Regions from separate parts of the Azospirillum sp. TSH58 genome, predicted to be linked through region 2. Evidence: predicted binding sites of a transcription regulator. Region 2 holds the regulator's gene; each other region holds the start of a gene.
The links. The regulator PhoB, encoded in region 2, activates phosphate uptake and scavenging genes when phosphate is short. The targets are predictions, from matches to a motif close to TNTCATAAAACTGTCA.
Positions count from the first base shown of each region.

Region 1: a site for PhoB is predicted at 2,998-3,013, ahead of TSH58p_RS14835 (diacylglycerol kinase family protein). Genes of this name have one in related genera too.
Region 3: a site for PhoB is predicted at 878-893, ahead of ugpB (sn-glycerol-3-phosphate ABC transporter substrate-binding protein UgpB). Genes of this name have one in related genera too.
Region 4: a site for PhoB is predicted at 942-957, ahead of TSH58p_RS27310 (Na/Pi cotransporter family protein). Genes of this name have one in related genera too.

Region 1 is NZ_CP022364.1:2,389,930-2,395,059, reverse strand. Features, by position in the region: gene TSH58p_RS14850 (hypothetical protein) at 1-190, opposite strand, end outside; gene TSH58p_RS14845 (hypothetical protein) at 300-1,910, opposite strand; gene TSH58p_RS14835 (diacylglycerol kinase family protein) at 2,034-2,951, opposite strand; gene TSH58p_RS14830 (UDP-2,3-diacylglucosamine diphosphatase) at 3,168-4,025, shown strand; gene TSH58p_RS14825 (glycosyltransferase family 1 protein) at 4,022-5,020, shown strand; gene TSH58p_RS14820 (globin-coupled sensor protein) at 5,069-5,130, opposite strand, start outside.
Region 2 is NZ_CP022364.1:1,753,432-1,758,561, forward strand. Features, by position in the region: gene pstA (phosphate ABC transporter permease PstA) at 1-980, shown strand, start outside; gene pstB (phosphate ABC transporter ATP-binding protein PstB) at 1,018-1,803, shown strand; gene phoU (phosphate signaling complex protein PhoU) at 1,877-2,677, shown strand; gene phoB (phosphate regulon transcriptional regulator PhoB) at 2,709-3,413, shown strand; gene TSH58p_RS11820 (hypothetical protein) at 3,563-3,820, opposite strand; gene TSH58p_RS11825 (DsrE family protein) at 3,826-4,263, opposite strand; gene TSH58p_RS11830 (molybdopterin-synthase adenylyltransferase MoeB) at 4,289-5,077, opposite strand.
Region 3 is NZ_CP022364.1:1,330,848-1,335,977, reverse strand. Features, by position in the region: gene TSH58p_RS09855 (HAMP domain-containing sensor histidine kinase) at 1-61, shown strand, start outside; gene TSH58p_RS09850 (hypothetical protein) at 268-660, shown strand; gene ugpB (sn-glycerol-3-phosphate ABC transporter substrate-binding protein UgpB) at 973-2,310, shown strand; gene ugpA (sn-glycerol-3-phosphate ABC transporter permease UgpA) at 2,450-3,334, shown strand; gene ugpE (sn-glycerol-3-phosphate ABC transporter permease UgpE) at 3,331-4,203, shown strand; gene TSH58p_RS09830 (sn-glycerol-3-phosphate import ATP-binding protein UgpC) at 4,207-5,130, shown strand, end outside.
Region 4 is NZ_CP022367.1:1,290,796-1,295,925, forward strand. Features, by position in the region: gene TSH58p_RS27305 (DMT family transporter) at 1-865, shown strand, start outside; gene TSH58p_RS27310 (Na/Pi cotransporter family protein) at 1,063-2,703, shown strand; gene TSH58p_RS27315 (NAD-dependent epimerase/dehydratase family protein) at 2,722-3,654, opposite strand; gene TSH58p_RS27320 (response regulator) at 4,008-4,403, opposite strand; gene TSH58p_RS27325 (MASE3 domain-containing protein) at 4,381-5,130, opposite strand, start outside.

The sequences.
Region 1 (5,130 bases), 640 kb from region 2:
TGGGGTCGTGCCCTCTGGAGTCGTGCCCTTTGGAATCGTAGGAAGGCCCGCCCTGCGGCTTGCCGTGCCCTCCGCCGGGACCGCCGGCCCAGTCGGGCTTGTCCGCCAGCGCCGGGCCGGTGATGGACAGCACCGCCAGAAGCGCCAGCGCGGCGTGCCCGTTCCGGCACCGCATCCGATCCCCACTCATGATCCGCATTCCCTTGCCGGCCGGAGGTGAGCCGCAAGCGCGTCCCGCGGCTCTACCCCCATCGGATTAGCGGCAAGCGCCGCCGCCGGCCTGTGGCAAGGACGGGATATCAGACCGTCACGCTCATCGGGCCCCCGGCGCCGCGCACCGACAGGTTGGGCAGGAAATCCCGGAACAGCGACAGGCTCTTCAGGTCGGACACGTAGCCGGTGCCCTCCCCGCCCATCGCCTTCCCACCGACGCTCTTCATCACATCGCCGGCCTGCGCGTCCTGTGCCTCCAGCGCGTCCTTCAACACGGAGGCAAGCGCACTGCCGTAGCCCAACCGCTCCATCGGCGCGCCGGTCTCCTTCGTCGCCTTCTCATAGCTGTACTGGAGCGCGGCGCGCTGTACCGACCAGTTGACCGACTCCTTCTCCTCCTGGCTGGCCTCGTCGAGGAACTTCACCCCGGCGCGGTAGGCGGCGGCCTTGTCGGTGCCCAGAGGGTCGGCGGCATCCATCGCCTCCTTCTGCTGACGGGCCATGATGGACTGCGCCGCCTCCTGCTCGTTCTTGGAGAAGGTGCCGTCCTTGTTGCTGGCGATGGCGTGGAGGCTGCGCCGGTCGAAGCCGCCGAACAACCGCTCCACGTCCTTGCCGGTCGGGTCGGAGTAGTTCACCCCCTTGCCTTCCTTCGCCATCGCCGTGTAGGTGGCGTCCAGCGAGTCGCGAGCGTCCTGGATGACCTTCGCGAAGCCCTGAAGCCCCGGCGTCTGGCTGGTGGTCAGCACCGTGGTGGGCGGCGGCGGCAGGCCGGCGGCCTCGGCCTCCTCCTTGGCAGAGGGCTCATACTCTGCGGGCATCGGTTGGCTCTTGTCGACCTTACCGCGCCCGATGCCGGGAATGTTCACGTCCGCGGCATACTCCGCGAGACCCCTTGCGTACAGATTTCCTTTGAAACCCAGGTCATACATAAGCTTGGCGGCGGCCTTTCCCTTTTCATTGTCCGGCGACAGCAGCCCATTCTCGCCGCCCTCCGCTTCCGCGCCGAAATCCAGTTTTTCGAACGCTTCCTCGCCCTTCTTCACGAAATACCCGAAGAACTTCCCTTTGATCTTGTTCGGGTCGCCACCGGCGGTCTCGAGCATCTCGCGTTCGATGTCCGCCGCCTCCGCGCGGAATTGGGCATTGGCCGGAGCCATTGCCGCCTGGAACGCCTCGGTGTCCTCGTCCTTCCCGAAGGCGGTGAAAGCGGCGGTGCGCGCCTCGTTCAGGGCCGACATGGCCTTGTCCATGCGTTCCGTCTTGGTCTTGAAGGCCTTTTCAGCCGCCCCGAGCCTCTCCGCCCAGGCCTTGTCCTCCTCATCCTCGGGCCGCTCCTTGATGAAGCGGTCCTTCACGGCGTTGGTCGCCATTTGGCGCAGTCCCAACGCCACGTCCTTCTCGGTCATCTTGCCGGACTTGACGAAGTCTTCCAGCATCGCGCGGCCCTTGGAGCCGATGGAGGCAAAAACCTTCCCCGCCACGCCGGTCAGCGACTTGGCCAGCCCGCTGAGTTCCACGCTGTCCTCGCCCTTCAAGGCGGCCAGGGCCGCGGAGCCCGCGGAGGACCCGGCGTCGGAGGCCGCCTTCCAGGTCCCCTCCGCCTCGGCGGCCCCTCCGGCGGGCTTCCATTTGGTGGCGGTCGCGGTGGCGCTGGCCGTGGTGGCGGAGAACAGGGCGTTGATCGACGCGGACATGGCTTCCCCCTTTCGGTCCCGCCTGGGCGGCAGGCGCCTTAAATCCTTAGAGACCGAAGTAATTATTGAATGTTCCCAAGTAATTTTTCCAAGAGACCCCTTAACGGACTCTTAAAACAATATTCAACGCACCAGCACCGGCAAGATCCACGGCGCCAGCGCGATCTCCACCGGCAGACGGGCGATCACGTCGCCATCGCCCTGCACGGGCTCCCCCGCCGGCCCTTCGATGACCACGCGCCGGGCCGGCAGGATGCGGTAGTCGGGAAAGCGCGGCAGCCGCCCGGCGGCGACGCCCCAGAGATAGCGCAGGGCGTTCCCCCGCCCCATCCGCGGGAACAGGCAGACGTGCAGCCGCGGGTCGGTCAGCCGCGCGTCGGGCGCGCAGACGAAGCGCCCCCCATAGAAATGCCCCCTGGCGACGATCACGGAGGCGACCTCCACCGGCTCCCCGCCGTCCACCGCCAGACGGTAGGGACCGCCGCCGCCCGCGGCGATCCGGGCCAGCGTTTCCACCGCGTAGGCGCCCTTGCCGATCAGCCGCTTCAGCCGCGTGTCCACCCCCTCCACCACGCGGGCGTCCAGGCCGGCGCCGGCCATCATGGCGAAGGCGCGGCCATTCGCCACACCCAGATGCACCGGCAGCGTGCGCCCTTCCGCCAACACCCGCGCCGCGCCCTCCGCGTCCAGCGGCAGGCCCAGTTCATGCGCCAGCACGTTGCCGGTGCCCAGCGGCACGATGCCCAAGGGAATCGCCGAGTCCCCGCCGCGCGCGCCCAGCCCGTTGACCACCTCGTTGATGGTGCCGTCGCCGCCCGCGGCGACCACCGCGTCGAAGGCACCGGGGGCCACCGCGCGGGCCATCGCCTCCGCGTCGCCGCGCCCGCCGGTGGCCTGAAGCGTCACCACGGCCCCGTGGCGCTGCTCCAGCACCGCCAGAGCGGCGCCCAGACGGCGCGCGCGGCGGGCGCCGGCCACCGGGTTGTGGATGATCAGAAGACGACGCCGGGTCGCCGCGGCCGGTCTGGACGTCTCAGGCACCGATTCGCCTCCATCCGCCGCACCAGCGTCCAATGTGACCATCCTGTTTCAGTTTTGATAAAGTCATTTTTCGCCTTTGTTTCACTGAAAAGAAGTCTTGCCGAAATCAATGATCCCAACAGATGCGGATGATCGAAATCGTTGTCAAGACAATGAGCGGCCGATATACGGGACATGTTTCCATGAACCCTTGCCGAAATGGCGATGGAGCGGGACATGAGCGGATCACGCGACGTCAAGCAGTACCGCAGCATCTGGATCTCCGACGTCCATCTGGGCACGCGGGGGTGCAAGGCGGAGTATCTTCTCGATTTCCTGAAGCACAACGAGTCCGACCACCTCTATCTCGTCGGCGACATCGTGGACGGCTGGCGCCTGCGCAAGACCTGGTACTGGCCGCAGGCGCACAACGACGTGGTGCAGAAGATCCTGCGCCGGGCGCGCAAGGGCGTGCAGGTCTATTACATCCCCGGCAACCACGACGAGGCCGCCCGCGACTACGCCGGCCTGCAGTTTGGCGGCGTCCAGGTGGTGGAGGAGATGATCCACGTCACCGCCGACGGGCGGCGGCTCCTGGTCACCCACGGCGACCGCTTCGACGTGGTGGTGAAGTACGCCCGCTGGCTGGCCTTCATCGGCGACAACGCCTACGTGGTCCTGCTCCAGGCCAACACGCTGTTCAACTGGGCGCGCCGCAAGCTGGGCTTTCCCTACTGGTCGCTGTCCGCCTTCCTAAAGCACAAGACGAAGACGGCGGTCGAGTTCATCGGCAACTACGAGACCGCTCTCGGCGACGAGGCCCGGCGCCGCAAGGTGGACGGGGTCGTCTGCGGCCACATCCACACCGCCGAAATCCGCGACATGGAAGGAATCCTCTATTGCAACGACGGCGACTGGGTCGAGTCCTGCACCGCCTTGGTCGAGCATCCCTGCGGCCGGCTGGAGATCATCGACTGGGCGGCGGACATCCGCCGGCGCGCCGCGACGACGCTGCCCGCCCGCATCCCGACCAGGGAGACGGCGGCCAAGGAGACGGCGGCCAAGGAGAACGTGAAGGAGAAGGCGGCGGCGTGAACATCCTGATCGTCTCCGACGCCTGGCTGCCCCAGGTCAACGGCGTGGTGCGCACCATCGGCACCGTCCAAGCCGAGCTGGAGGCCATGGGACACCGCGTGGAGGTGATCGGCCCCGACCGCTTCCGCACCGTGCCCATGCCCACCTACCCGGAAATCCGGCTGGCGCTGGGCGCGGGGCGCCGGCTGAACGCGATGATCGACGCGCTGCGCCCCGACTGCATCCACATCGCCACCGAAGGGCCGCTGGGTTTCGCCGCCCGGCGCTACTGCCTCGGCCGCGGCAAGCCCTTCACCACCGCCTACCACACCCGCTTCCCGGAATATGTGCGCGACCGGGCGCCGGTGCCGCTGGCGCTCAGCTACGCCGTGGTGCGCCGCTTCCACAGGCCGTCCTCGGCGGTGATGGTGGCGACGCCGTCCATCGAGAGCGACCTCGCGGCCCGCGGCTTCACCAACATCCGGCGCTGGACCCGCGGCGTGGACACCGAGCTGTTCCGCCCCCGCGCCAAGGGCTTCCTGGCGCTGCCCCGCCCCATCGCCCTCTATGTCGGGCGCGTGGCGGTGGAGAAGAACCTGGAGGAGTTCCTGAGGCTCGAACTGCCGGGCAGCAAGGTGGTGGTCGGCGACGGCCCGGCCCGCGCGGAGCTTCAGCAGAGATACCCGGAGGTCCATTGGGCCGGCGCCCGCCATGGCGAGGAACTGGCCCAGCACTACGCCGCGGCGGACGTCTTCGTCTTCCCGTCGCGCACCGACACCTTCGGCCTGGTGCTGCTGGAGGCTCTGGCCTCGGGCGTGCCGGTGGCGGCCTACCCGGTGCCCGGCCCCCTGGACGTGGTCGACGGCTCCGGCGCCGGCTGCCTGGACGAGGATCTGAAGGGGGCGGTCGAACGCGCCCTGACCATCCCGCCGGAGCGGTGCCGGGACCATGCCCTGAACTTCTCCTGGCGGCGCTCCGCCGAGCAGTTCCTGGCGAACCTGCGCCCGTTCACCTGACCAGGGGACGGAAGCCGGACCGGTGCGCGGCCGGCCCGGCCCCCCCGATCAGGCGGCGCGGATGCGCTGCATGAACAGGTCCACGCTCTCGCGCAGGCGGTCGGACTCGC
Region 2 (5,130 bases):
CCGACCGCGCCACCCGCCGCTCGCTGAACGACCTGCTGTCCTCCGGCGCGCCGTACGAGCTGGAGGCGATGGTCAACGCCAACCCCTCCATCGTCGGCACCACGCAGACGGTCTGGGTCCGCGCCGACGACGAGATCGACCAGTTCATGAAGGGCTTCATCCGGCGCGACGTGCCGGAGAGCGAGCGCCGGCTGAACGATGTCAAGATCGCCGCCATCGACGCGCTGGTCGCCAACGGGTCGATCCGCAGCACCTTCAACACCACCCTGTTCACCGCCGGCGACAGCCGCGAGCCGGAACAGGCGGGCATCCTGGGGGCCGTCGTCGGCTCCGCCCTGACGCTGGTGGTGACCATGCTGCTGTCGGTGCCCATCGGCATCGCCGCCGCGGTCTATCTGGAGGAGTTCGCGCCGAAGAACCGCTGGACCGACCTGATCGAGGTCAACATCAACAACCTCGCCGCGGTGCCGTCGATCATCTTCGGCCTGCTCGGCCTGGCGGTGTTCCTCGGCTTCTTCGGGCTGCCGCGCTCCGCCCCGCTGGTCGGCGGTCTGGTGATGGCCCTGATGACCCTGCCGGTCATCATCATCGCCTCCCGCGTCGCCCTGAAGGCAGTGCCGCCGTCGATCCGCGAGGCCGCGCTGGGCGTCGGCGCCTCGCCGCTGCAGACGGTGACGCACCATGTCCTGCCGCTGGCCCTGCCGGGCATCCTGACCGGCACCATCATCGGCATGGCCCGCGCGCTGGGCGAGACGGCGCCGCTGCTGATGATCGGCATGGTCGCCTTCATCGTGGACATCCCCGGCGGCCTGACCGACAGCGCCACGGCCATCCCGGTGCAGATCTACATGTGGGCGGACAGCCCCGAGCGGGCCTTCACGGAGCGCACCTCCGCGGCGATCCTGATCCTGCTCGCCTTCCTCATCCTGATGAACGGCCTGGCCGTCTTCCTGCGCAAGAAATTCGAGAGGCGTTGGTAACCCCATGAGCGTCCAGACCCACATCCCGGCTACGGCCATGGCTTCGCGTCCCGCCGCCGGCATCCACGGCACCAAGATGGTCGCCCGCGACGTCAAGGTGTTCTACGGGGCCAAGCAGGCGCTCAAGGGCATCAACCTGGAGATCCAGGAAAACCGCGTGATGGCCCTGATCGGCCCGTCCGGCTGCGGCAAGTCGACGTTCCTGCGCTGCCTGAACCGCATGAACGACACCATCGAGAACTGCCGCGTCGAGGGGCTGATCGCGCTCGACGGCGAGGACGTCTACGGCAAGAACATCGACGCCGTGCAGCTCCGCGCCCGCGTCGGCATGGTCTTCCAGAAGCCGAACCCCTTCCCGAAGTCGATCTACGACAACATCGCCTACGGCCCGCGCATCCACGGCATCGCCAGCCACCGCGACGAGATGGACGAGATCGTCCAGACCTCGCTGCAGCGCGCCGGCCTGTGGAACGAGGTGAAGGACCGCCTGCGCGAGCCGGGCACCGGCCTGTCCGGCGGCCAGCAGCAGCGCCTGTGCATCGCCCGCGCCATCGCCGTCAGCCCCGAGGTGATCCTGATGGACGAGCCCTGCTCGGCGCTCGACCCCATCGCGACGGCCCACATCGAGGAGCTGATCGACGAGCTGCGCGAGAACTACACGATCGTCATCGTCACCCACAACATGCAGCAGGCGGCCCGCGTCTCCCAGAAGACCGCCTTCTTCCACCTGGGCGACATGGTGGAGTGCGACGACACCGAGGAAATCTTCACCAACCCGCGGGACGAGCGCACCCAGGGCTACATCACCGGCCGCTACGGCTGATCGCCGGCGTCTGATCCCCGGCATCTGACCCTCGGCATCGCCGCTCCTCCTCCATCAGCGAAGGACGTGAAGCATGAGCACCGAACACATCGTGCGCTCCTTCGCGCACGAACTTGAGCGCCTGTCCAACCTGATCACCCAGATGGGCGGCGTCGCCGAAGCGCAGGTGGACGCCGCCGTGAAGGCGGTGGCCCGCCGCGACGTCGCGCTGGCCGCCCAGGTCATGCAGGCGGACCGGCGCATCGACGCCTACGAGCGCGACATCGACGCCGAGGCCGTGCGCCTGCTCGCCCTGCGCCAGCCGCTGGCCCAGGACCTGCGCGAGATCGTGTCGGCGCTGAAGATCGCGTCGGACCTGGAGCGGATCGGCGACTACGCCTCCAACATCGCCAAGCGCTCGCTGGCGCTGGCCCAGGTGCCGGTGGTGCGCCCGGCGGTGGCCATCCCGCGCATGGGGCGGCTGGTCGAGTCGATCATGAAGGACGTGCTGGACGCCTACATCGAGCGCGACGTCCAGCGCGCCATCGCCGCCTGGGAGCGCGACGAGGAGCTGGATGACCTCTACACCAGCCTGTTCCGCGAGGTCCTGACCTACATGATGGAGGACCCGCGCAACATCACGCCCTGCACCCACCTGCTGTTCATGGCGAAGAACCTGGAGCGGATCGGCGACCACGCCACCAACATCGCCGAGACCATCCATTATCTGGTGGTCGGGACGACGCTGCGCGCCGCGCGTCCGAAGAACGACGGCAGCAGCTTCGCCGTGGTCGAGCCGGACGGTTCGGTCATGGATGCGGCCACGGAGGCTGTGGAACGGGGATTGCCGCGGGACGGCGGCCCGGATAACGATGGAGCGGGACATGCCGCGTGACGGCGAGACGCGCAGTGGGAGCGGGACAAGCATGAATTCGGCGCTGAAGCCGCTCGTCCTCATCGTCGAGGACGAAGCCGACATCGTGACGCTGCTGAAGTACAATCTGGAGAAGGAAGGCTTCCGCGTGAACGCCGCCACCGACGGCGAGGAAGCCCTTCTGCTGGCCGGCGAGCAGACGCCGAACATCGTCCTGCTCGACTGGATGCTGCCGCTGATGTCGGGGCTGGAGGTCTGCCGCCAGATGCGCCGCAACAGCAAGATGCGCGACATCCCGATCATCATGCTGACCGCCCGCGGCGAGGAGGCGGACCGCGTGCGCGGCCTGAATTCCGGTGCCGACGACTACATCACCAAGCCCTTCTCCCCGACCGAGCTGGTCGCCCGCATGCGCGCCGTCCTGCGCCGCTCGGCCCCCGGCATGACCGACGAGACGCTGCAGTTCGCCGACGTGACCATGGATCTGGCCGCCCACCGGGTGCGCCGGAACGGCCGTGACGTGCATCTGGGGCCGACCGAATTCCGCCTGCTGCGCCATTTCATGCAGCATCCCGGCCGCGTCTTCTCGCGCGAGCAGCTTCTCGACGTGGTGTGGGGCCACGACGTCTATGTCGAGCCGCGCACCGTGGACGTGCACATCCGCCGCCTGCGCAAGGCGATGAACGAGGAGACGGAGATGGACCTGATCCGCACCGTCCGTTCAGCGGGCTACGCGCTGGACAGCAAGTCCATCTGACCGTTTTCCGGCGGAAATCGGCGCAAACCGTGCCCCCACCCTAACCCTCCCCCGCTGCGCAGGGGAGGGGACTGCCGCCGTTTCGCGCCCATCTCCCTCCCCTGCGCAGCGGGGGAGGGCCGGGGTGGGGGCCCACGTGCCGGAGCTGTTCACCCCTCCAGCAGCCCCACCGCCTCCCGCAGTATGTCCACCTTCGGGCCGAAGCGCTTCGCCCGGTCGCTGTCTTCGATGAAGCCGATCATCACGCGCAGGGCGTGCGCCACCCGCGGGGCGAGATCGGGGTGCGCCGTCACGTGCTGCGCCAGATGGGCCAGCGCGTCCCGGTAGGGGTGGCCTTCGAAACCCTCCGCGGCGATCGCCTCGAAGCGGTTCGCGTATTCGATCACCAGGCTGTGGTCGTCGGTCATCGCGCTCACACGAACAGGATCGCGCCGGTCTTCGGCGCGTCGTTCAGGAAGGTGACGACTCCGCCGGTCTTCACCGGCACGTCGGGGCGCATCGGCACCCCGGCGGGCAGGCCGAGCGCGCGCAGCCCCATCTCGCAGGCCATGACCGTGACCTTGAGCATCACGCAGGCCTCCAGAAGCTCTTCGAACCCGGCCAATCCGTTGGCGGTGAAAAAGGCGTCGCGCTCCGCCGGAGAACCGCCGTCGTCGGCGGGGTCCAGCCGGTGCCAGCCCGGCGCGCCGTCCGCGTCTGCGGCGAGCAGCGTGTTCAGCGCCCGGCCGGTAAAGAACAGGGTGACCTTGCGGTTGGTCGCCGCCGCCGCGCTGGCCATCACCAGGGCGTAGTGAACCCGGTCGAAGCCGCCCGCGAACAGGACGATGGACAGGGACTCGGGACCTTCCATGGTTCAGGGCTCTCCGAGGCGCCGCTCAATGGGCGGACAGGTCGTGGATGGTCGGGTGGGCGCCGCACAGCGGGCAGTCCGGGTCGCGCCGCACCGTGATGCGCTGGAACGAGGCGTGCAGCGTGTCCAGCATCATCAGGCTGCCCGATAGGCCCTCGCCGATGCCCATGATCTCCTTCAGCACCTCGGTCGTCTGGAGCGAACCGACGAAGCCGGCCAGCGCCCCCAGCACGCCGCCCTCGGAGCAGGACGGCACCAGACCGCGCGGCGGCGGTTCCGGGAACAGGCAGCGGTAGCAGGGGTGCGGGTCGCCGAGATGGGCCTTGAAGGTGGACACCTGCCCGTCGAAGCGCAGGATCGCCGCCGACACCAGCGTCTTCTTCGCGAAGTAGCAGGCGTCGTTCAGCAGGAAACGCGTGGCGAAATTGTCCGACCCGTCGGCGACGATGTCGTAGCGCCCGATCAGGTCCAGCGCGTTGTCCCGGGTCAGCCGCGCCTTGTGCACCTCCACCGCCACGTCGGGGTTCAGCGCGCGGATGCGGGCGGCGGCGCTCTCCACCTTCGGGACGCCGAGCGACGATTCGTCGTGGATCACCTGCCGCTGCAGGTTGGACAGGTCCACCGTGTCGTCGTCGATGACGCCGATCGTGCCCACCCCCGCCGCGGCGAGGTAGAGCAGCAGCGGCGCGCCCAGCCCGCCGGCCCCGACGACCAGGACGCGGGCGCGCAGAAGCGCCTCCTGCCCGACGCCGCCGACCTCCGGCAGGATGATGTGGCGGGAATAGCGGTGAAGCTGGGTGTCGGTGAAATCCATGATCCGCAGAATAGCGCGGAACGCCCCGTGCCGCGCAAGTCCCCTCGCTCAGG
Region 3 (5,130 bases), 420 kb from region 2:
GGTCCCGCTGGCGGCGGAGAGCGCCGAGGAACGGTCGGTCGAGAAGAGCAGCGCGGCCTGACGGGGCGGGGAAACCCGCCTCCTCCTTCCACCGAACGAACAGAGAGCGTCGTCCTCGCTTGCGCTCTCCGACCCGTCCATCGGCGCGGCTCCGATGGACGATGGAGCGCGCATAATTCCTCCGAAGGCCGGGTCCGTTCACGACCCGCCGGCCCGGGCGTCATGGTCTGGGTGCATCACAGGCGCGGCCTGGGATCGGAGGGAAGCATGCATCGCAAAGCAGGGTTCCGGCTGGCCGGACAACTGGCGGGGTTGGCTGTGACCGCCCTTGTTGCCCTGCCCGCTGCCGCGCAGACGACGAGCCTGGACTGGGACCAGCGCGGCTGCGTCTTCGGCCCCCGGCCCGGTCTGGACCGGCTGGTGCCCGGCTACAATCCCGGTGCGCAGCCTTACTACTGTCCGCCGCCCGCCGCGCTGTACCCCGCCCCGCCGGTCGCGGCCCCGGCGGCGTCGCTCTATCTGTCGGCGCCAAGCCGGTCCCACTGCCTGCTGCGCTCCTCGGGTCTGATGGGGGACAGGCTGTCGCAACTGGCCGGCTCCCTGTGCCGCGACGACGCCGCGCTGTGGGCGCTCGCGCAAAATCGGCACCCCGAGAGATGACGTAAGGGTGATAGTCCGTACTGATACGTACGGCTGATTGACAGCCTTCCCCTCTATCCTTAAGGCTTGCAAAAAAGAAACACATGCGGGGAGGAAAACCATCGATGCCGGCGCAGCACCCGTCACCATCCTAAGTCCCGTTCCGTGCCTTATGCCGGACTGACGTTGCAACCGTGGGAAGCGGATGCGGCGCGTCCGTGCGCGCGCCTGAGGGACACGTCATCAAATCTTCACAAGACCGTCGCGGGACCGCAACCCGCGCCCTGCATGTCAGCACATCACGCAATCGATTGGTTCCAGGGAGAGACCACCATGCTGACCCGCCGCAAGCTCGCCGTCTCGACGGCCGCCTTCGCGCTCGCCGCCGGTTTCACCGGCGCCGCCCACGCCCAGCAGAAAACCGTCATCGAATTCTGGCACGGCCTGCCCCAGCCGCTCGGCGGCCAGCTCGAGCAGGTGGTGAAGAGCTTCAACGAGAGCCAGGACAAGGTCCAGGTCAACCCGACCTTCAAGGGCAGCTATCCGGAGACGATGCAGGCGGCCATCGCCGCCTTCCGCGCCGGCAACGCCCCCCACGTCGTGCAGATGTTCGAGGTCGGCACCGCCACCATGCTGTCCGCCGGCCCGGCCATCAAGCCGGTGCACCAGCTGATGAGCGAGACGGGGTCGGGCCTCGACGCCGCGGCCTACATCCCGGCGGTCCGGGGCTATTACAGCTCCAAGGACGGCAAGATGATGGCCCTGCCGTTCAACAGCTCCACCACCATCACCTTCTACAACAAGGACGCCTTCCAGAAGGCCGGGCTCGACCCCAACAGGCCGCCGGCGACCTGGCCGGAGGTGGCCGACGCGGCGCGCAAGCTGAAGGCGGCCGGCGTGACCTGCCCGATGACCTTCTCCTGGCCGACCTGGACGCAGTTCGAGCAGGTCGGCGCGCTGCACGACAAGCCCTTCGCGTCGGAGGCCAACGGCTTCGGCGGGCTGAACGCCACGCTGAAGATCAACGACCCGTTCTTCGTGAAGCATCTCCAGACGCTGATCGACCTGCAGAAGGAAGGCGCGCTGCGCTACGGCGGGCGCGACAACGCGGCGGACTCGCTGTTCCCGTCGGGTGAATGCGCGATGATCCAGGCCTCGTCCGGCCTGCGCGGGCGCATCGTGAAGGAGGCCAAGTTCAACTGGGGCGCCGCGCCGCTGCCCTACTGGCCGGACGCGATCTCGTCGCCGAAGAACTCGATCATCGGCGGCGCCGCCTTCTGGGTGATGACCTCGCCCAAGCGCACCGCCGACGAGTACAAGGCCGTCGCCGCCTTCTTCAGCCACCTCGCCCGTCCGGAGGTGGACGCCAAGTGGCACATGGACACCGGCTACGTTCCGGTGACGCTCCAGGGCTTCGAGCTGGCGAAGAAGGAAGGCTTCTACGACAAGAACCCCGGCGCCGAGGTGCCGGCGGAGCAGCTGACCCGCACCGCCACCACGGAGAACACCATGGGGCTGCGGCTGGGCAACCTGCCGGAGATCCGCAACATCATCCAGGAGGAGATGGAGAAGGCGTTCCAGGGCCAGCAGACCGCCCAGCAGGCGCTGGACAACGCGGTGAAGCGCGGCGACACGGTCCTGCGCAACTTCGAGCGCGCCAACAAGAACTGAGCGTAACTCCCTCTCCCCCCTGGGGAGAGGGCAGGGGTGAGGGGGATGCGCTTGTGTCGGACGCTCCGCGATGCGCAACCCCCTCACCGGCCCTTCGGGCCACCCTCTCCCCGGAGGGGAGAGGGTTGAAAGGGGTTCCATGCAACGTCGCGTGATTTTCGACAACAGGGCGCTGCCCTACCTGCTGCTGGCGCCGCAGGTGGCGGTGACGCTGATCTTCTTCATCTGGCCGGCGGCGCAGGCGCTGTGGCAGTCGGTGCATCTCCAGGACGCCTTCGGGCTGCGCAGCCAGTTCGTCGGGCTGGAGAATTTCGAGTCGGTGCTGAGCGACCCGAACTATCTGGAGACGGTGAAGACCACCATCATCTTCAGCGCGTCGGTGACCGTCCTGTCGCTGGCCTCCGCGCTGGGGCTGGCGGTGATGGCCGATTCGAAGATCCGGGCGGCGTCTGCCTACAAGACGCTGCTGATCTGGCCCTACGCGCTGGCGCCCGCGGTGGCGGCGGTGCTGTGGATGTTCATCTTCAACCCGGACATCGGCATCCTGGGCCGCGCGCTGAACAACCTCGGCTACGCCTGGGACTACCGGCTGAACGACGGGCAGGCGCTGACCATGGTCATCCTGGCGGCGAGCTGGAAGCAGGTCTCCTACAACTTCATCTTCTTCCTGGCCGGGCTGCAGGCCATCCCGCGCTCCGTGCTGGAGGCGGCGAGCATCGACGGGGCGGGGGCGGTGCGCCGCTTCTGGACGATCACCTTCCCGCTGCTGTCGCCGACCACCTTCTTCCTGCTGGTGGTGAACATCGTCTACGCCTTCTTCGAGACCTTCGGCACGATCCACGCCCTGACCCACGGCGGGCCGGGCAAGGCCACGGAGACGTTGATCTTCCGCGTCTACCAGGACGGCGTGGTCAACCACGACCTCGGCGGCTCCTCGGCGCAGTCGGTGATCCTGATGGTCATCGTCATCGCGCTGACCGCCATCCAGTTCCGCTTCGTCGAGCGCAAGGTGCATTACTCATGACCCGCGACCGTGCCGACCCGCGCTCCGGCGGGCGCCTGATGGACATGGTCCCGCACCTGATCCTGATGCTGGGCGTCCTGATCTTCGCCTTCCCGATCTACGTGACGATCATCGGCTCGACCTGGGACGCCGCCACCATCGGGCGCGGCAACCTGCCGCTGACCCCCGGCGGCGAGATGCTGAACAACTACGCCTCGGCCTGGAGCGAATCGCAGGGCAACCGCGTCATGCACACGCCCGTGCGCATCATGATGTGGAACAGCCTCGTCATGGCGCTGGTCATCGCGCTGGGCAAGATCGCCATCTCGATCATCTCGGCCTACGCGGTGGCCTTCTTCCGCTTCCCGCTGCGCATGGTCTTCTTCTGGATGATCTTCATCACGCTGATGCTGCCGGTGGAGGTGCGCATCATCCCGACCTACGAGGTGGTGGCCAACCTCGGCCTGATCGACAGCTACGCCGGGCTGACCATCCCGTTGATCGCCTCGGCCACGGCGACGCTGCTGTTCCGCCAGTTCTTCCTGACCATCCCGGACGAGCTGGTGGAGGCCGCGAAGATCGACGGGGCGGGGGCGCTGCGCTTCTTCGTGGACGTGGTGCTGCCCCTGTCGCGCACCAACATCGCGGCGCTGTTCGTCATCCTCTTCATCTACGGCTGGAACCAGTATCTGTGGCCGCTGCTGATCACCAACAGCGCGGAGATGGAGACGGTGGTCATCGGCATCACCAAGATGATCGGCAACGGCGAGGCCGCGACCGACTGGAACCTCATCATGGCGACGACGGTGCTGGCCATGCTGCCGCCGGTGGCGGTGGTCGTGCTGATGCAGCGCTGGTTCGTCAAAGGCCTTGTGGACAGCGAGAAATAAGAAATGGCAACGGTCGATCTGAATCGGGTCCGCAAGTCCTACGGCTCCGTCGAGGCCATCAAGGGCATCGACATCAGCGTCGCGGACGGGGAGTTCCTCGTGCTGCTCGGCCCCTCGGGTTGCGGCAAGTCCACGCTGCTGCGCATGGTCGCCGGGCTGGAGAGCATCACCGGGGGCGAGATCGCCATCGGCGGGCGGGTGGTCAACGGGCTGGAGCCCAAGGACCGCGACATCGCCATGGTGTTCCAGAACTACGCGCTCTACCCGCACATGAGCGTGTTCGAGAACATGGCCTACGGGCTGAAGATCCGCGGCCTGCCCAAGGCGGAGATCCAGGCGCGCGTGGCGAAGGCCGCGGAGATCCTGGAGCTTGGCCGCTTCCTCGACCGCCGGCCCAGCCAGCTTTCCGGCGGGCAGCGCCAGCGCGTCGCCATGGGCCGCGCCATCGTGCGCGAGCCCGCCGCCTTCCTGTTCGACGAGCCGCTGTCCAACCTGGACGCCAAGCTGCGTACCCAGATGCGCGTCGAGATCAAGCGGCTCCAGGACCGGCTGGGCATCACCAGCCTCTATGTGACGCACGATCAGGTGGAGGCGATGACGCTCGCCGACCGCATCCTGGTGATGAACCACGGGGTGGCGGAGCAGGTCGGCACGCCGCTGGAGGTCTACCAGCGCCCGGCCAGCCTGTTCGTGGCCGGCTTCATCGGGTCGCCGCCGATGAACGTGCTGGACGCGCGCTTCGACGCCGCCGGGCAGGCGGTGGCGCTGCCCGGCGGCACCGCCTTCCTCCTGCCGCGCCCGCGGCCCGACATGGCCGGACGGCCGGTCAAGCTCGGCGTGCGGCCGGAGCATCTGGCCGTCACGCCCGGCGACGGGCCGCTGATCGTCACGGTCGATCTGGTGGAGGCCCTGGGCGCCGACACGGTG
Region 4 (5,130 bases), on a different replicon from region 2:
CGCCCCGCGGGCGGCGCCGCTCGCCCTGGTCGTGCCCTTCTGCCTGGCCTGGAGTTCGGCCTTCGCCGCTGGGAAGATCGGGCTGGCCGACTGCCCGCCGCTGCTGCTGCTGGCCTTCCGCTTCCTGATCGCCGGGGCGCTGCTGGCCGCCGTCGCGGCGTGGCGGGGCGAGTACCGGGGAATGGCCGGGCGGACGCTCGGCCTGCTGGCTCTGCTCGGCCTGCTCAACCACGCGCTCTATCTGGGGCTGAGCTACAGCGGCATGACCCACGTGTCCTCCGGCCTGACGGCGCTGATCGTCAGCGCCAACCCGGTGCTGACCGCGGCGCTGGCCGCCCTGCTGCTGGGCGAGGCGATGACCCGGCGCAAGGCGGTGGGGCTGGCGCTGGGCGTGGCCGGGGTGGCGCTGGTGGTGCGCGGGCGGCTGGGCAGCGGGGCGGACGCGCCGCTGGGCATCGCGCTGGCGGTCGGCGCGCTGGTGGCGCTGTCGGCGGGGACGCTGCTGTTCAAGCGGCTGGCGCCGCGGACGGGGCTGCTCGCCGGCACCGGGGTGCAGGTGCTGGCGGCGGGGCTGGCGCTGCTGCCCCTCGGGCTGCTGCTGGAGGACGCCGGGTCGATCCGGCTGACCGCCAGCCTCGCCGGGTCGCTGGTCTATCAGGCGCTGGTGGTGTCGATCGGCGGCTACCTGCTGTGGTTCCGCCTGCTGCAGCGGACGAGCGCCACGGAGGCCAGCGCCTATCACTTCCTGATGCCGCCCTTGGGCATGCTGTTCGGCTGGGCGCTGCTGGGCGAAACGGTGCAGCCCTGGGACCTGCTGGGCATCCTGCCGGTGGCGCTGGGCATTTGGCTGGTGACGCGGGGGTGAGCCGGGCGTGCGGAGGCGGTGCGCTGGCAAAAAGGGATACGCCTTTCGCGGGGGATCAGGTTGCGCCCTGCGATTGTTACGTTTTCATGACTCGCCCCGCTCCATCGTCCTGTTGTTGAGGCCCACACGCCGGGAGGCCCACCATCTCGACCATCGCCGTCTCGCCCACCCTGGTCCTGATCGACATCCTCGGCGCCGTGGCGCTGCTGCTGTGGGCGCTGCGGCTGGTGCGGACGGGCGTCTTCCGGTGGGGCGGGGCGGCGGTCCGCCGCTGGGTCGGCTACGGCACGCGCAACCGGCTGGCCGCCTTCCTGGCCGGCGTCGCCGCCACCATCGCGGTGCAGAGCAGCACGGCGACCGCGCTGATGACCGCCTCGATGGCCGGGCAGGGTTTCATGACGACGTCCATGGCACTGGCGGTGATGCTGGGCGCCGACGTCGGGACCAGCCTCGTCGCCCGGCTGCTCGCCATCGATCTGCACTGGCTGTCGCCCAGCCTGCTGCTGCTCGGCGGGGCGCTGCACGCGCTGGGCGGCGAGCATCGCGGGCGGCGGGCGCTGGCCCGCATCCTGGTCGGCATCGGGCTGATGCTGTTGGCCCTGAAGCTGCTCGGCGCGGCCACCCTGCCGGTCCGGGAATCGGCGCTGGTCCAGGCGATGCTGGAGGCGCTGGGCGGCGAGCCGCTGTTCGCCCTGATCGTCGCGGCGGCGCTGACCGCGGCGGTGCATTCCAGCCTCGCCACGGTGATGCTGGCGGGATCCCTGGCCGGTGCCGGGGTGATCGGGACCGAGACGGCGGTGGCGCTGGTCCTGGGCGCCAATCTCGGCGGCGCCATCCCGGCGGTGCTGGCCACATCGGCGGACGGGGCGGCGGCGCGGCGGGTGCCGCTGGGCAACCTGCTGGTCCGGGTGACCGGGTCGCTTCTCGCCCTGCCGCTGGTGCCGATGGCGGCGTCGTTCCTGGCCGGGATGGCCCCGCTGACGGCGGTGGTCAGCGCGCATGTCGCCTTCAACGCGGCGCTGGCCCTGCTCTTCCTGCCGCTGGTGACGCCGCTCGCCCGGCTGACCGAAGGGCTGCTGCCCCAGCCGGAGGACGCGGGCGAGGACGCGGCGACGCCGCGGCATCTCGACGAGTCGGCGCTGGAGACCCCCTCCGTCGCCATCGCGGGCGCGGTGCGCGAGACCTTGCGGCTGGGCGATCTGGTGGAGGACATGCTGTGCCGCAGCCTGACCGCCCTGCGCCAGAACGACGAGCGCCCCATCGCCGAGGTCAGCCGCGCCGACGACCGGGTGGACCGGCTGCACACCGCCCTCAAGCTCTATCTCGCCAAGCTCGGGCGCCGTCATCTCGACGCCGAGAAGACCCGGCGGGTCGACGACCTGATGGCCTTCGCCATCAACCTGGAGCACATCGGCGACATCATCGACAAGAGCCTGATGGAACTCGCCGCCAAGCGCATCCGCCACCATCTGCACTTCGCCCCGGAGGATTTCCGGGAGGTGGAGGAGCTGCACCGCCGCACGGTGGAGAACCTGCGCACGGCGCTCGGCATCCTGATCGGGGAGGACCGGCGGCTGGCCCGGCAGCTCATCGCCGGCAAGGACGCGGTGCGGGCGCTGGAGCGCACCGCCACCGCCCGCCATCTCGACCGCGTCCGCCGCGGCGACGCCGCCAGCATCGAGACCAGCGCCCTGGTGCTGGACATCCTGCGCGACCTGAAGCGCATCAACGCCCATGTCGCCGCGGTCGCCCTGCCGATCCTCGATCAGGTGGGGGAACTCAGCGAAAGCCGCCTGAAGGTGGTCGGACTGCCCCGTCTGGAGAGCCGGGACGTCTAGGGGAGGGGGAGAGCGGCGTTACCGCGGCATCTCCCCGGTCAGGGTGGCGCTCAGCCCCTGCAGCAGGCCGAACCGGCAGCCCTCGCCGAAGGTGGCGCGCAGCCGCGCCGGGTCGCCGATGGACACCCGGATGTCGCCCGCCCGCGCCGGCTGGTGCAAGCGGCGCACCCGGCTGGCGCACAGCTCCTGCAACACCTCCAGCAGCATCAGAAGCGAGGTCGGGCGGCCGGTGCACAGGTTGAAGACCTCCGCCCCCCGGGACTGGCGCTCCATCGCCTTCACGAGGAAGCGCACGACGTCGCCGACGAACACGAAATCCCGGACCTGCTCGCCGTCGCCGAAGATCGTCACGTCCTCGCCCTGCGCCACCCGGCGGGCGAAGATCGAGATCACCCCGGAATAGGGGGAGGACGGGTCCTGCCGCGGCCCGTAGACGTTGAAGAAGCGGAAGCCCGTCGTCGGCACCCCGTGGATGGCCCAGGCGACGTTGGCGTGCAGCTCGCAGCCCAGCTTGTCCACGCCGTAGGCGGAGAGCGGGCGCGTCGCGGCGTCCTCGCGCAGCGGGGTGGCCGTGTTGTCGCCATAGACCGCGGCGGAGGAGGCGTAGACCACCGGCACCGGGTTGCCGTTGCGGGCGCTGCGGGCCGCCTCGAAGACGGTCACGGTCCCCGACAGGTTGGTGCGGTGGGTTTCGGCCCACAATTCGCGCGAGCGCTGGACGGAGGCGACGGCGGCCAGATGGAACACGCCGTCCACCCCCTGCATCGCCTGATGGACCGCGTCCGGGTCGGCGACGTCGCCGACCACCAGCTTCGCCAGCAGCGGTTTGTTCTCCAGCCGGCCGGTGCTCATGTCGTCCAGGATGGTGACCCGGTGCCCGTCGCCGATCAGCCGGTCGGCCAGATGCGATCCGATGAATCCGCAGCCGCCGGTCACGAGATAATGGGCCATGCGCCGTCCTTTCCACCATCGCCATGCATGGTTCCATAGTGGCGAGGGGGGGCGGAGCGGACCAGACCATCTTAGGGGTAGCGAAGGGCGCAAGGGGCGCGCCGATCCTGGCCGTTCGGGGTGGCGCATCCCGAATCGGCGGCGTTTCAGGGGCCTTTCCCGGCACCCCCGCGGCAAGCAGGCGGGACCGAGGGTTCAACAGCCTTATCCACCATCTTATGCACCATTTTGTGGATAACTTCGGTCAAGGGGACCGATGGCCGCCGGGGCGCCCCCGAGGTGCCGTCAGGGTGCGGTCGTGTGTTTGGAGCAACAGCGGGAAGACCCGGTCCCGCTCTCAGCCGGTCCCGCTCTCAGCCGGCCGCGGAGTCATCCGCCGCGGACAGCAGGCGGGCCACGGCCTTGCGCAGCTCCTCGTTCAGGAAGGGCTTGTAGAGCACGGCGTCCGCCGCGAACATCTCGGCCATCTTCAAGGCGTAGCCCGCGGGAAGATTCGGCGCTCCGCCCGACATGGCGAGCACCTGCGCGCCGGGGTTGCGGGTGCGCGCGGCCTTGATGACCTCCACCCCGTCGGCCTCGGGCATCAGCACGTCGGTGACGATCAGGTCGAAGACCGCGCCGCTGTCCAGCAGGGTGATGGCGACGCGGCCGTTTTCCGCCTCCACGACCTCGTGGCCCGCCTGCTCGATCACTTCGGTGACCGCCAGCCGCACGGCGGCCGAATCCTCAACGACCAGCACCTTCGCCATGAACCAGCATCCCATGTGTCGTTTGGCCCGGACCGCCGGGCGGGGCGGTGGGCAGGTCGATGATGAAGGACGTCCCTCGTCCGGGGGCGCTTTCGACCAGAATGTCGCCACCCCCGTTCCTTACGATACCATACACGACCGAAAGCCCAAGCCCCGTCCCCTTGCCCACCGGCTTGGTGGTGAAGAAGGGATCGAACACGCGCTGGCGGGTCGCCTCGTCCATTCCGGTGCCGGTGTCGGTCACGGTCAGCCGTACATAGTCGCCTTCGCCGAGCTGGCGGCGGGACGCGTCCCGCTCCTTCAGGCTCAGGGAACGGGCGCCGATGGTCAGGGTTCCGCCCTGCGGCATGGCATCGCGGGCGTTCTGGATCAGGTTCAGGAGGACCTGGGTCAGTTCGGTCGCGGTGATCGTCACCGCGTTCAGCCCGGATTCCAGCTGCGTCCGCGTCCCGATGGACACCGGCATCGAGGCGGCGGCGAGTTCCAGGGCCGAATGCACGGCCTCCTCCAGGTTGCCCGGCGGCGACTCGGCCACCTCGACGCGGGCGAACTGGAGGACGTCGCGCATGATCGTGCGGGCCTTCACCCCGCTGTCGTGGATGGCGTTCAGGTAGGTCTGGAGCTTGCGGTCCTCCCCGGCGCGGCCGCGCGCCAGATCGGACAGGCTGATGACCGGTTGCAGCAGGTTGTTGATCTCGTGGGCAAGGCCGCCGACGAGGCTGCCGAG